Regions from separate parts of the Cohaesibacter gelatinilyticus genome, predicted to be linked through region 1. Evidence: predicted binding sites of a transcription regulator. Region 1 holds the regulator's gene; the other holds the start of a gene.

The links. Region 1 encodes PhoB, which activates phosphate uptake and scavenging genes when phosphate is short. Its sites were predicted from a motif close to TGTCATNNANCTGTCAT; they were not measured.
Region 2: a site for PhoB is predicted at 3,395-3,411, ahead of CRO57_RS14060 (arsenate-mycothiol transferase ArsC). Genes of this name have one in related genera too.

The regions. Positions count from the first base shown of each region.
Region 1 is NZ_OBEL01000010.1:29,631-37,234, forward strand. It holds gene CRO57_RS23555 (methyl-accepting chemotaxis protein) at 1-728, opposite strand, end outside; gene CRO57_RS23560 (PAS domain-containing protein) at 703-1,227, opposite strand; gene CRO57_RS23565 (L,D-transpeptidase family protein) at 1,827-3,146, shown strand; gene phoB (phosphate regulon transcriptional regulator PhoB) at 3,222-3,920, opposite strand; gene phoU (phosphate signaling complex protein PhoU) at 3,920-4,618, opposite strand; gene pstB (phosphate ABC transporter ATP-binding protein PstB) at 4,698-5,501, opposite strand; gene pstA (phosphate ABC transporter permease PstA) at 5,549-6,871, opposite strand; gene pstC (phosphate ABC transporter permease subunit PstC) at 6,871-7,604, opposite strand, start outside.
Region 2 is NZ_OBEL01000003.1:44,380-51,983, forward strand. It holds gene zapE (cell division protein ZapE) at 24-1,157, opposite strand; gene CRO57_RS14050 (AprI/Inh family metalloprotease inhibitor) at 1,251-1,823, opposite strand; gene CRO57_RS14055 (AprI/Inh family metalloprotease inhibitor) at 1,998-2,636, opposite strand; gene CRO57_RS14060 (arsenate-mycothiol transferase ArsC) at 2,779-3,231, opposite strand; gene CRO57_RS14065 (succinate dehydrogenase iron-sulfur subunit) at 3,699-4,481, opposite strand; gene sdhA (succinate dehydrogenase flavoprotein subunit) at 4,584-6,446, opposite strand; gene sdhD (succinate dehydrogenase, hydrophobic membrane anchor protein) at 6,451-6,831, opposite strand; gene sdhC (succinate dehydrogenase, cytochrome b556 subunit) at 6,848-7,246, opposite strand; gene CRO57_RS14085 (MaoC family dehydratase) at 7,584-7,604, opposite strand, start outside.

The DNA of each region.
Region 1 (7,604 bases):
TGTGCGGCGATTTCAGCTGAGCGTCCAACTTGATTGCCAATTTCTGCGGAGGAAGCAGACAATTCCTCAACTGCTGCAGAGACTGTCTGAACATTGATGGATGTCTCATGGGACGCTGAAGCTACGATGGATGCGCGTTCATTGGTGCTGTTCGCGCTCGATCCCATACTGTTCGCGGTCTCACTCATCTGTTGACCAGCTTCGCCAAGATTGGCTGCAATGACCTTGGTGGCTTCTTCGAAATGAGATGTTTTTTCAGCAAAGTCCTGAATGCGGCTCTGCACAGTTTCAACAGCTGCATTGAGCTGATTGGAGTAAGCCAGAAAACCACCATGCATACCGCCAAGCAGGATGCGACGATAATAGCGGTTCCGTGCCAGAGCAGATGTGGATGCCACAGCTTCTCGCATGAAGGTGTCCGCATGATCGGCAGCATAATTTGCCGCGGTCATCAGATCGCGAATGGAGCCTTTGTCCATATCTTCATCAGTGCGGGCCTCCAGATCACCTTGACCTAATTTACGTAAGGTCTCAGTTGCATGCACAACCGAGCGTTCAGTTTGAAGCGTAAAGAATGTGGAACCAAGAATGGCGATCGCAGCAATGCCTGCCAGTGCATAGGCCAATATATCGGTGATCAGGAAATGTGAGAATATAGCACCCAAAATCAGAGCACAGGCCGTAAGCGCAAGATATCGGCTTTTAGAGAGTGAGGATAAATTGGTCATACGACAAGCCCTTGTTCTTTAGCAGATCGGTCAAATAGTCGAAGCCCTTCTCAAGGCCGTTCTTACGATTGTTTTCACTCGTTTCAAGGCGTATCAGATCCCGATAAAGTGGTTCGATTACCTCATTCAGTACCTTGCGATCCGGACATCGGCGAGCAGAGTGAAAGCCCACAACATCGCCATTCCCATCATAGGATGGTGTGACGTGAGCAAAAACCCAGTAGTGATCGCCATTGCTGGAGAGGTTTTTCACATATGCAAAGATCTCGCGTTTGGCTTGCAATGCCTCCCATAGGATTTTGAAAACGGTACGTGGCATTTCCGGATGACGCACACAGCTATGGGGTTCTCCCAGCAGATCCGCATTGTCGTATCCTGCAATGTCTCGAAAGATTTCGTTGCAATAGGTAATGCGGCCCCGAGTGTCTGTCTTGCTGACCAGGATTTCTCCTTCATCAAAAAAACGTTCCACTCCAGTTGGTGTCAGAGATGTGGACACAGATATTCTCCAATATTGGCCAAAACTGGTTTTGGGAACTGTCCCAAGCAAAGATTAACCAAGAGTTGAAAATATAAAAAAGACAAGAGCTTGAGTGAAATTGCCGCGGGAAATGATAAAATCTATTTCTATATAAAAATACGTAATGGAATGGCGGTAATATATAGCTGAAATAGGAAGAGGCTCGTTGGAAATCTCGATAATTGGGTAGGGCTTCGATATTTAGGTGTATTTAGAAACGACAGATATTAGTGTGAAGAAAATTGAACCTATTTGCCAAGCATCGCGTCAAATAAGAAATGCGAGAATCTCTGTAGATATTCTATGGCTCTCAATCAGATGAAAGAGGTTTCATCATGCAGTAGTACATTTGTCCGATTTATGTTTGAGTAATCGAGGGATATTCAGAAGTGACAAGGGTCAGGATAACTTGTTGGTCGAGCATTCAGAAGTAGATGACAAGCAAGCAATTGCAAGAGACATATCTATTAACCGCTTGGCGATAGTTTCATGCTAACGTCACCCGCAAAGATTGTTTGATATTAAACCAAAATTGGTATCCCGGTGGGCGTATAGTTGGGATAATGGGGAAAAGTGGGATGAACAAATCAATTGCCATGCTGGCTCCGCTAATGTTGGGAGCTTTTTCGATTGGTGCAGTTGCAAGTGAAACAGGCCTTGCCGCAGATACCTCTGCCAAGCCGGACTTGCGTCCAATCCAGATTATTGTTTCGCGTGCAGACCAAAGATTGCAGGTTTTCAAAGGAACGGAAGTGATCGCAGAATCACACGTTTCGACAGGCAAACGTGGACATACGACTCCGACAGGAGTTTTTTCTATCCTGGAAAAACGCCGTAGGCATTTCTCCAATCTTTACAATAATGCGCCGATGCCCTTCATGCAGCGCCTCACTTGGTCGGGCATTGCATTGCATGCTTCAAACAGCGTTCCGCGCTATCCAGCCTCCCATGGTTGTGTGCGGCTTCCTAATTCGTTCGCCAAGACCTTGTTCTCGCTCACGAACCGTGGTGCGCATGTCGTGATAGCCGAACGCGAGGTGGCCCCGAGCCCAATTCAACATAATGTATTGTTTCAACCCGGTATTGACCAAAGCGACATCAAGCCTTCTCTTGAGGAAGATAGCCAAGGATTGGAAATGCGTCTGTTGAGCCGCCATGCATTGCACGGTTGGAAGGCAAGACAGAAAAAAGCTCAAAAGCGCCACAAGACGCTCAAGCCGGTCCGCATCCTGATTACACGCCGCTCTACCACGACACTGGTTCGTGATATCCAGAATGAGCTAAATGAACAAGGCTATGACGCTGGTGCAGTTGATGGCATTGCCGGGCGCAATACCATTGCAGCTGTTCGTCGTTTTATCGGAGAAGATAGTCCGGCAGAAAAAGCACACTGGAACGGCAAATTTGACCGCCCATTGTTGCAAGCTCTGTATAGCAGGGCGGGCAAGGGATTGGTGCCCGAAGGCCACATCTATGTGCGCCAGAAATTTAAACCACTCTTCAATGCTCCCTTGCGCTTCAAGGATCCACAAAAGCCGCTGGGTGCGCATCTGTTTACGGTCAGTGAAACCAATGATGCACGTACCAACGCCAATTGGCTGGCATTGAGCCTCGGTGACAGCATTCATCCGAACATGCAAAAACGTGTGGGGATCGAGGCTATTGAACAAGATGATGGATTGGTTGCTGCAGAAGCCGTGCTGGACCGTCTGATCATCCCTCAAGAAGTGCGAGATCGCATTGCTCCGCTGCTGATTGCAGGATCCTCGCTGGCGATTTCAGACAAAGGGAAAAGTCAGGAAACCACCTATCAGGGTACCGACTTTATAGTACTGACAAAGCCCAAAGGACCCGACAAGAAGAAAAAGGGTTTGAGGGAAGTGGCCAAACGCAATTGAACCACTGCCATTCGAAAAAAAGGCCGCCAGATTGAACTCTGGCGGCCTTTTTGTTCTTAAGATGTGGAGTGAAACTCATTCGGCGGCAAACTGATCGTCAAAACTATAGCCAGATCCTCGCACGGTGCGAATGGGATCTTTGGCCTTGCCACGATTGATGGTCTTGCGCAGACGCCCCACATGGACATCAACCGTGCGTTCGTCCACATAGACATCATGTCCCCAAACGCCATCCAGCAGTTGTTCGCGAGAATAGACCCGGCCAGGATTTTGCATCAAAAATTCAAGCAACCGATATTCGGTTGGCCCGAGATTGATTTCGCGGTTGGCACGCTTGACACGGTGCGTTTCGCGGTTCAGTTCCAGGTCGCCTGCTTTAAGTGTGGTGGCGACAAGATCCGGGCTGGCGCGGCGCAACATGGCGCGAACCCGCGCCATCAATTCCGGCACTGAGAACGGTTTGACGACGTAATCATCTGCACCGGTTGAAAGGCCTCGAATACGTTCGGATTCCTCGCCGCGTGCCGTGAGCATGATAACGGGTAGCTTTTGTGTTCTTGGCTTGGTTCGTAACCGGCGACATAGTTCAATGCCGGAAAGGCCGGGCAACATCCAGTCCAGAAGCAGCAAATCAGGAAGTGTTTCATGGAGACGGCTTTCAGCCTCGTCTCCGCGAGAAACCACCTCCACATGATAGCCCTCAGATTCAAGATTATAACGCAGAAGAAGGCTAAGGGCTTCTTCATCTTCCACAATCATGACACTCGGAGTCATCAGTCCAAATCCAGGTGTTCGTCTTCTTTAAACTGGCGATCCTCAAGAGGAAGGCCGGTATTCAGATAGTAAATGGTTTCAGCAATATTGGTGACATGATCGCCAATACGTTCCAGATTCTTTGCACAGAACAGCAAATGCGTGCAGAAGGATATGTTGCGCGGATCTTCCATCATATAAGTCAGGAATTCACGGAAGAGAGAATTGTAAAGCGCATCCACTTCGCGGTCCTTATGCCAGACGGCAATGGCGGACATGTCGTCACGAGCTGTATAGGCATCCAGAATGGTACGGAGCTGAGCAAGGGTCAGTTCGGCCATATGTTCAATACCATGCACCAGCTGCTTGGGCTGGTTCTTGCCTTCCAGAGCCAATGTACGGCGGGCAATATTCTTACCCAAATCGGCAATCCGCTCCAGATCGACAGAGATGCGCAAGGCAGAGACAATCTCTCGCAAATCCTGTGCCATTGGCTGACGACGGGCGATGGTCAGGACGGCTTTTTCTTCAATCTCCTGATCCATGCTGTTGATGATGACATCTTTCTCGACAGCTTCCGCTGCCCCTGCCATGTCCATCAGAACAAGGGCCTTGATGCTGTCTTCGACCAACCGTTCGGCACGCCCACCCATTTCTGAGATCTTGCTGGCCAACTCCTTCAGGTCTTCATCGTAAGATGTGACAATATGATCAGACATGTTTTGCCTCTCCTTCACACAGGAGGTCGGTCAGTGCATCAGGGGATGATGGAATGACGACCAATCCTGAGGATGTTTGCTAGCCAAAGCGGCCGGTAATATAATCTTGGGTCCGCTGGTCCTTTGGGGTCGTGAAGATCTGTTCGGTCTGACCCTCTTCGACAATGTTACCCAAATGGAAAAATGCAGTACGTTGCGAGACACGAGCCGCCTGTTGCATCGAGTGAGTCACGATGACGATGGTGTAGTTCTCACGCAGTTCATCAATCAATTCTTCCACTTTTGCGGTTGCAATGGGATCAAGTGCCGAACAAGGTTCATCCATCAGGATGACTTCCGGGCTCACTGCAATGGCGCGTGCGATGCAAAGACGCTGCTGCTGGCCACCGGAAAGACCGGTGCCAGGTTCATCCAGACGATCTTTGATTTCGTCAAACAGGCCAGCTTTTTGCAGGGATGAGACGACCACCTCTTCCATATCGGTCTTGTCGCGGCATAGACCGTGAATGCGTGGGCCATAGGCGATATTTTCAAAAATGGACTTTGGAAAAGGGTTGGGTTTTTGGAACACCATTCCAACCCGCGCCCGCAATTCCACGACATCCACTTTGGAGTTATAGATATTGGTGTCGCCCAACTTGATTTCGCCACCTACTTTACAGATGTCGATGGTATCATTCATCCGATTCAGGCAGCGAAGAAAAGTGGATTTGCCACAACCTGAGGGACCAATAAGCGAGGTCACCTGGTTTTCTTCAATTGCCAGATCCACGCCAAACAGAGCCTGCTTGGCGCCGTAATGGACGGTTACCCCTTTGCCAGACATCTTGATGGCGCGGCGCGGGGTAGCTTCGGCTGTTTTGATCGGTGTCATATCTTGCATGATCAAGGCCTTTTTCTAAAACGTCAAATCTTTCCTGCCAACTGGATCTACCAGCGGCGCTCGAACCGGCGCCGCAACAGCACCGCAGAAATGTTCATGATGGCAAGAAATGCCAACAAGATAAGAATGGCGGCTGAGGTGCGCTCAACAAAAGCCCGCTCTGCTTCACCTGCCCACATATAAATCTGTACGGGCAGGGCCGTAGCAGGCTCAAGTGGGCTGACTGGAATGTCCTTCACGAAGGCAACCATGCCAATCATGAGAAGTGGAGCTGTCTCCCCAAGGGCCTGGGCCAGACCAATGATGGTGCCAGTCAGGATCCCGGGGGAGGCCAACGGCAAGACATGGTGGAAAATGGTCTGCGTCTTGGATGCGCCAACCCCCAGAGCTGCTTCGCGGATGGATGGAGGGACTGCTTTCAAAGCAGAGCGAGTTGCGATGATGATAGTTGGCAGCGTCATCAAAGTCAGAACCAGACCACCGACAATGGATGCGGATCGTGGCAGGCCGGCAAAATTGATGAAAACCGCAAGTCCCAAAAGGCCGAACACGATGGAAGGAACAGCAGCCAGATTGTTGATGTTCACTTCAATCAGATCCGTCCATTTATTCTTGGGGGCAAATTCTTCGAGATAAATGGAAGCAGCAACTCCGATTGGAAGCGCCAATACCAGCACGATTCCCATCATGAAGAGTGAACCAATCACCGCAACCGCAATACCAGCCGACTCCGGACGGGACGAGGCACCAAAAGTGAACAAACCGGTATTGAACTTCTTGTCCATGATACCTTGATCAAGCATGGTATCGATCCAGACAATTTGCTTATCCTTGATCAGACGGCTTTTATTATCGGTCTCACGGGAAATTTGCCCTTTGACAAAGGAATCCACATTGCCGGAAGCAAGGATCCAGATCGTTTGGGAAGTACCGATCAGGTTCGGATCGGCCAACACCATGTCCCGCAGCTCAATGGCAGCGCCACGAGACAGGATCTTTTTGGCAAGTTTGCGATCTTTCTTTTGCGCCTTGTCTTTGGGATCAAGCCCAATCATCTCATAGAATGCGGGCTCGATGATTTTGTTATAGCGGATGGCTTTTGCCAATTGCTTTGGATCTCGATTGCCTGATGGATCGAGAATTTTCTCATCCAGTTTCACTGTGAGCTGAATTTTTGTCTGCTCAAAGGCGGTGTAGCCTTTGGTGATGATCGACAAAAACAACAAGGTCAGGAACAATAGGCCCATGGCAATCGCAATGACACCATAGAGTTTGAACCGTGCCTCTCGAGCATATCGCTTCTTGAGGCCATAGTCGCGCGGTTGATTTGCAGCAACTGGTGTTGCTGGGGAAACACTCAGATCAGTCATCAGTCATACTGCTCCCGATATTTACGCACGATATGCAAGGCGAAGACATTCAAGCCCAATGTGATGAAGAAGAGGGTGATACCGAGGGCAAAGGCCACCAGTGTTTGTGGTGAGTTGAACTCCAGATCACCGGTAAGCTGAGAGACAATCTTCACCGTAACGGTGGTGACGGCTTCAAATGGATTTGCAGTAAGATTGGCTGCGATGCCAGCGGCCATGACCACAATCATGGTCTCACCAATGGCACGAGATGCAGCCAACAGGACCGAGGCGACAATTCCGGGAAGTGCTGCCGGCATAACAACCTGTTTGATGGTTTCGGACTTGGTGGCACCAAGTCCGAGAGAGCCATCACGCAAGCTCTGCGGTACAGCACTGATGATATCGTCCGATAGGGACGAGATAAACGGGATCAACATGATCCCCATCACGAAACCTGCGGTAAGAACGGAACTGGCAGAAATGGTCAATCCAACAGCAGCACCAGCGTCACGCAGGAACGGCCCAACGGTCACCAATGCAAAGAAACCATAAACGATCGTCGGAATACCGGCCAGAATTTCCAGCATTGGTTTGGCAACAGCACGAACGGGACGAGTTGCATATTCCGCCATATAGATTGCTGCGAATAGTCCGATCGGAACCGCGACAAGCAGGGCAACCAACGAGATGAACATTGTGCCCCATAGCAACGGAATCAGACCGAACTGACCAGCTTCTACACCTCCCTCTG
Region 2 (7,604 bases), on a different contig from region 1:
AGGACATAACCTTAACGTCAGCGTCAGGAAAAATGACCACCTGTAGACAGATATTCGTCTGACTGCATCTCAATTAAACGCGAGGTGGTGCGTGCAAATTCAAAGGCTTCCGTGCCCTTTTCCGCTACGTAAAGCTCAAAGGCGGAAGCCTGTGCAGAAGCAATAAGGCGCACATGATTGTCATAAAGGGTATCAATAAACGTGATAAAACGTTTCGCTTCGTTACGATTCGTGAAGCCAAGTTGTGGAATGCCCTCCATAACAATCGTGTGATAGAGATCACATAATTTCAGGTAATCCGACGCACCAAGGGGGGTTGCGCATAGATCATTGAAGTGAAAACGGGCATGCCCATGATAGGCTTGCGGCACATGAATGGTGCGTCCTTGGTTGGAAACCGCATCACTTGGCGCACGCGGCCCTTCGATCAACGCCTCCCACATGGATTGAATGCGTTCATCCGTCTCCTCATTCAGTGGATGCAGATAAATGGGCTGACCACCCAGTTTCTCCATGCGAAAATCGGTTCGTGACTCCAGCTGCAGAATTTCACATTGCTCTGAAAGCAATTCGATGAAAGGAAGAAAGAGCTGGCGGTTCAAACCATCCATATAGAGATTGCGCGGCTGCACATTGGATGTCGCGACCACTACCACACCCTTGGCAAACAATCGTGTGAAAAGCCGCCCAAGCAACATGGCGTCAGCAATATCGGTAACAGAGAATTCATCGAAACACAGAAGACGCACTTCATCCGCCAAGGCTTCGGCCACCGGCTTGATCGGATCATCACCCTTGATCTTGCCAGCAGCAATATCCGCCCTTGCCTGCTTGATGCGCGCATGCATATCACGCATGAATTCATGAAAATGAAAACGGCCTTTGCGCCTGACCGGAGCAACCTCGAAAAACAGATCCATGACCATGGTCTTGCCACGACCTACATCACCCCAGACGTAAAGTCCTTTGACAGTCTCAGGCGATTGCCTTTTGGCAAACAGCCAGCCAAGCGTGGAATGCTTGTTGGCAAGACGACTGGTGGTAATGCGTTCTAGCAGATCATCGAAATGTACAGCCAGCGACCGCTGAGCTTCATCCAAATCAATTTCACCATGCTCGACCTTGAGATCATAAAGGCCCGATACGGTTCTGGACATACCAACTCCGGGATCGGTAAAAACCGACAATCAAGTCGACTTGCACCGTCTTATTCATTCTTCCAGTCAAACAATTGCCCAGCGAATCCCTTCCTATCGGAAGAAGGAAACCGCACGACCATCTGTTTGAATCTGCCCGTCAAATCTCCCCGCACTGGAGGAGTAAAGTTGCGCCATCGTGCTACCATCCTCGGCCAGCAAAAGAACCTGATTGCCATTCAGGTTCCAGGCATTCACACGCTGCAGTTCGGACGACTGACAACCACGGGTCGAGGCACGATACCCACCCGACCAACTGGTCAGATTGACATTCAACTTGCACTGTTCGGCACCAGAAGCCAAAGTCCACGCTCCGAGCAGATCTGTACGAGACAGGGATCTGGCATTTGATGGAGCATTCAGGGTGGCAACTTGCTGATTGGGCGTGAATTGATCTTGCAGGCCAGCCTCGGCTCCAAGAGCGTTGTTGATCGGTTGACCGCCATTCTGCTGCACATTGCCGGCAACATTACTGGCTGGATTAAGAGGAGTTAGGCTCTGGCTTTGCACTGGAGCAGTCGGCGCAGGCGTCAAAGAGCCTGCTCGCCCACCAAATCGATCCAATCCGGCGGAAGAGCATCCTGCAAGCGCCAAACCAGCACCAGCAATGATGAAAAAGCGAATCATAAAGCTCTCCTTGTCGCACGTTTCAAGACTTGACCTATAGTCATCAAAGATCAAGACCACAATAAGCCTAGCTTGATTTACTTAACCAAAATGCCACGAAACGGGAAGAAAACACAATTCGTCTTTATAAGGCTATAACAAGCTATATGCCTCAATGAAATCAGATCAAAAGGATCAGCTCCCAGCAGGGCGTTTCAGAGTGAAAGTTTGGCCCTTCTCATCAACCCCGACCCAGAGGTCGCCTGAACGAGAAGTAAGGCGCATGATTTCATCACCCATGTGATTTTTCAAAATCACCTTGTCACCATAAGGACGCCAGCTTTCCAACATGAACAACATGGTCGGACAGGACGCAGCCCCATCAGCCTTATATCCACCTTCGACCGGATCAGAACCAAATTGCACCTGACAAATCTGGCTTCGTGCGCTCTCGGAATGATCAAACAAACGATTGGCCATTGCAGTCAACTTGCTGAGACGATCTGATGTTTTGGCACTTCGAGATTGCACAACCCAGCTTCCAAGCATTTTGGAATTCGCGGACACAACTCGATTGGAAATCTGATTGGCCTGCTCTGATGATTGATAGGCTGCCGCCTCTTCTTCAACCAACTCACTTGCTGCCTGCGCCACAACAAGGGACCCATCATCGGACTGAGAGAATTTGCCAGCTTCGCTGTTATCGAGAGGCGGCAAGCTGGACTGATCAACCGATGAAACAGGAACAGCTATACTGCGATTGGCATCCGATGTCCCCAGAGAACCACTTGATGCACAGCCTGCCAACAACAAGCTGGTCAACACACCCGTCATGCACCAAGAAGGACTTTGATTCACAGTTACGCACCCATACTGCTCAGATTGACAAGACCTTAGGACCTTGATGCATCAAGGTCCAGCCCTAAAGCACTATAGAAGCCACTCAAACATACATCGTGGATAATAAGATAGGAATTCAGGCAGCCTCGTTGCGAGGCAACTGACCAGAAGCCAGGGCACGATCAACCACCAGACGCATGTCTGCAAAGCACTCGCGCACGGCTTGCTTGCGGCTGACGGTTTCCATACGCTCCACAACAGGCTTGATCTGCAAATGTGTCATCTCAGGCTGATGTGGAAAGATTGGCAAAACAAACTGATCAATGGTTGGTGTAAAACCGACGATCATATCGATCCGCGGAGAATAGGGCTGCAAGAAGATATCGATCGGTTTGGGACAATAATCATCAGGAGTGATGTCATTTTCCTTCAGGATCTCGAGAATATGGCGATCCAGTTCAGCATCCGGATTTGCTCCGGCACTAAAGGCGCGCAAATGCCCACGGCAATGCTGATTGAAATAAGCCTCCGCCATGATAGAACGGCCATTATTGGTCGCATCAACAAACAGAATATTCGTTTGTAGCATCACAGTCTCCTTGGGACTACATCGCTAAAAGCTGATCCGGATATTGAACCTGACCCACACCAAACTCATACACTTGCCTTTGAACAAGACAATCTTGCGGTATGAAAATCAGCATGAGAACAGCCCCTATCTTCAAATGTCACGGGCGATGTATCCCATCTTTTAGACATTTGCATGACAATTCTACCAATCACAACAGCGATGAATGGCCCATTCCATATACAAAAGCCAACATCAATACCAGCACTTTTTCAAACAAAAGTTAGGCATTCGTATTGTTCCGGACCTTCCTTATCTTGGTCACCTTTAGATAATTACAAGACCAATGTCACCTTAACTTTCGCTCATTCAGCAAAAAGCAAGATTTTCAATTCAAGACCTGATACCCAAAAACAAAAACACCGCCCGGTCCTCTGACCGGGCAGTGTCTGATATCTATAGACATAAAGCTGAACGTTATCTGAAAGTCAGATCTCGCGATCAACCAACATGCGCTTGATCTCGGCAATGGCCTTCGCAGGGTTCAGACCCTTCGGACAAGCCTTGGAACAATTCATGATCGTGTGACAACGATACAGACGGAACGGATCTTCCAGATTGTCCAGACGCTCGCCAGTAAATTCGTCACGACTATCAATCAGCCAACGATAGGCCTGCAACAAGATCGATGGGCCAAGATAGCGATCTCCATTCCACCAGTAGGATGGGCAGGAAGTCGAGCAGCAGGCACACAGAATACACTCATAAAGACCATCCAGCTTGGCACGATCTTCACGAGATTGCAGCCATTCAGTCTCCGGCTCCGGCGTTACCGTTTTCAGGTAAGGCTCAATGGAGCGATGCTGTGCATAGAAATTGTTCAAATCCGGAACCAGATCTTTCACAACAGACATATGTGGCAAAGGATAAACCTTCACGACGTCTGATATGCACTCATCTATACCCTTGGTACAAGCCAGAGTATTGGTGCCGTCGATATTCATGGCGCAAGAACCACAAATGCCCTCACGGCAGGAACGACGCAAGGTCAGGGTCGGGTCAACACTGTTCTTGATATAGAGCAGCCCATCCAGCACCATTGGACCACAGGCATCGCGATCGACATAGAATGTATCGATCTGCGGATTTTTGCCATCATCCGGGTTCCAACGATAAATGCGGAATTCTGTGACATTGGTCGCACCCTCGGGCTTCGGCCAAGTCTTGCCTTCCTGCATTCTAGAATTCTTCGGCAGCGCAAGTTCTACCATAATCTCGCTCCGCTAGTTCGGTCCTCATCTTGCTCCCATGCCGATGGAACCAAGATCAAATATCGAAAGAGCCGGACACATTGTTGCGTCCGGCATGAAATCTTAGTAGACACGTGCCTTCGGCGCGATCTTCTTCATATCAATCCCGCCTTCTTCTTCCGTGGTGAGCGGATCGAGAACAACAGGACGATAATCAAGCTTCACATCACCTTCGTCGGAAACCCATGCCAGAGTATGCTTGCGCCACTCATCATCATTACGACCAGCCAAAGGACCATCTTTGAAGTCCTCACGGGCATGCGCACCGCGGCTTTCCTTGCGGGCCTCGGCGCCATTCACAGTCAGAATGGCGTTTGGCATCAGGTTCTGCAGCTCGAGCGTTTCCATCAGATCGGAGTTCCAGATCAGCGACCGATCAGTCACTTTCAGATCTTTCATCTCACCCCAGATATCTTTCATCTCGGTGCAGCCCTGCTCCAAAGTGTCCTGGGTCCGGAACACGGCAGCATTGTTCTGCATGCTCTTTTGCATCTTCAGGCGAAGATCAGCAGTAGGCGTACCACCATCAGCAAAACGGGTATTATCGAAACGATCCATGATCTTCTCGAAAGACGCTTCATTGGCAGTTGGGATGGCTGCTTCGCGATCCACCACCTGACCGGCACGGATAGCGGCCGCACGGCCAAACACCACAAGGTCGATCAGAGAGTTGGAACCGAGACGGTTCGCTCCGTGAACAGAAGCACAACCGGCTTCACCCACGGCCATCAGACCTGGCTGGATACGGGTTGGATTGTCGCCATCCGCATTCAGAGCTTCACCCCAATAGTTGGTCGGAATACCACCCATATTGTAGTGAACAGTCGGAAGCACAGGAATTGGCGCCTTGGTCACATCAACACCGGCAAAGATCTTGGCGGATTCGGAAATACCAGGCAAACGCTCTGCCAGCAGTTCCGGATCCAGGTGATCCAAATGCAGGAAGATGTGATCGCCATCAGGGCCAACACCGCGACCTTCGCGAATTTCCATGGTCATGCAGCGGGATACAACGTCACGAGACGCCAGATCCTTCGCGCTTGGCGCATACCGCTCCATGAAGCGCTCGCCTTCGGAGTTGACCAGATAGCCACCCTCACCACGAGCACCCTCGGTGATCAGACAGCCGGAGCCGTAAATCCCGGTTGGGTGGAACTGAACGAATTCCAGATCCTGCATTGGTAGGCCAGCACGGGCCACCATTCCACCACCGTCACCCGTACAGGTGTGGGCGGAGGTTGCAGAGAAGTAGGCACGGCCATAACCGCCTGTTGCCATGACAGTCATTTTCGCATTGAAGCGATGAATGGTGCCGTCATCCAGGTTCCAGGCTACAACGCCCTGGGTCTGACCATCTTCGGACTGCAGCAGATCAAGCGCGAAATATTCAATATAGAATTCCGCATTGTTGCGCAGGCTCTGGCCATACAAGGTGTGCAGGATAGCGTGACCGGTACGGTCGGCCGCAGCACAAGTGCGCTGTACCGGAGGACCTTCACCGTAATTCTGCATGTGACCGCCGAACGGACGCTGATAGATCTTGCCTTCCTCGGTACGCGAGAATGGCACACCATAATGCTCCAGCTCGTAAACCGCTGCCGGCGCTTCACGGGTCAGATATTCCATGGCGTCAGTATCGCCAAGCCAGTCAGAACCCTTAACAGTGTCATACATATGCCACTGCCAGCTGTCTGGCGTCATGTTCTTGAGCGATGCTGCGATACCACCCTGCGCCGCAACAGTATGCGAGCGGGTCGGGAACACCTTTGAGATACAGGCAGTCTTCAGACCTTGCTCTGCCATACCAAGTGTTGCACGCAAGCCAGCACCACCGGCACCGACAACAACCACGTCAAAATGATGATCGACAACCTGATAGGCGCGACCATTGATGCTGAAAGCGCCCGGCTTATATTCACCTGCCATCTGCTTAACCCCCAAAGGACAGTGTGAGCACTGCGTAAATACAGCTCAGACCGATCACGATTGAAAAGAATTTGTTGCCCATCACCAGAGGAATTTTCAAATTCTCGGTGTGCACATAATCTTCGATGATCACCTGCATGCCCAAATGCATGTGATAGATACCGGACACCACGAACAGAATCATCGGAATGGCAACCAAAGGCGATGCCACGAGTGCTTTGGCTGCTTCATAATCAGCGCCAGCCGCCTTGATCAGAATGATGATGAAAGCAATCGCCAAAAAGACATTGGCAGTCGCAGTAACACGCTGCATCCAGAAATGGTGCGTCCCGCTGTGAGCGGAACCCAGACCACGGACGCTTTTCATATCCGTTTTCATAGTCATCTACTCTCTCCCGCTTTTACAAAACGCTATATGCGATGATCCAGACCAGTGCGGTCAACACCAGGCCACCGATCAATGTCAAACGAGCTAGCCACTCGCGCTCCTGCTCACCAAATCCAAGACCGAAGTCCCAGATGAAGTGACGAAAACCACCAAGCATATGGTGAAGCAGAGCCCAAGTATAGCCAAACAGAACCAGACGACCGATCCAGGATCCGAAGATAGCCTGAGCGGTCTCGAATGCTTCCGGGCCACTTGCAAGAGCAATCAGCCAATAAGCCAGCAAAACTGTTCCGAAATAGAGCGCAGCTCCAGTAATACGATGCACAATGGACATAGTCATGGTGAGCATCGGACGATAAATCTGCAGATGCGGAGAAAGAGGGCGTTTGCCCTTCAGGTCGACGTCTGTCATTTCTTTAGGTCCTCGACAGGTGACGCTTGCGTAAAGGTAACCATAGGTCAGGTTCGCATTCCTGTTTCTCATAGCGACAAATTGGCGTAAGGTCAAAGCGAAAGCCGCGCAAAATGTCACAAAAACGACAAAATTCGCCTAAGGAACAAAGCAAAATCATTACGTTACGTCAGAGTAATGTACAATAGACCAGAGCATCCCAAGGCGACTCAAAATCAATATGCCCTACCCTAAGGGTTGAGGGTAAATGAAGTGTGATCCAAAAAACAAAGCCCGGCAACCATACATTGGTCACCAGGCTATCACTTATCTGTTCATTTTCTTTCAACCGGAGCTATCAACCGCGTGGCAGAAGCAC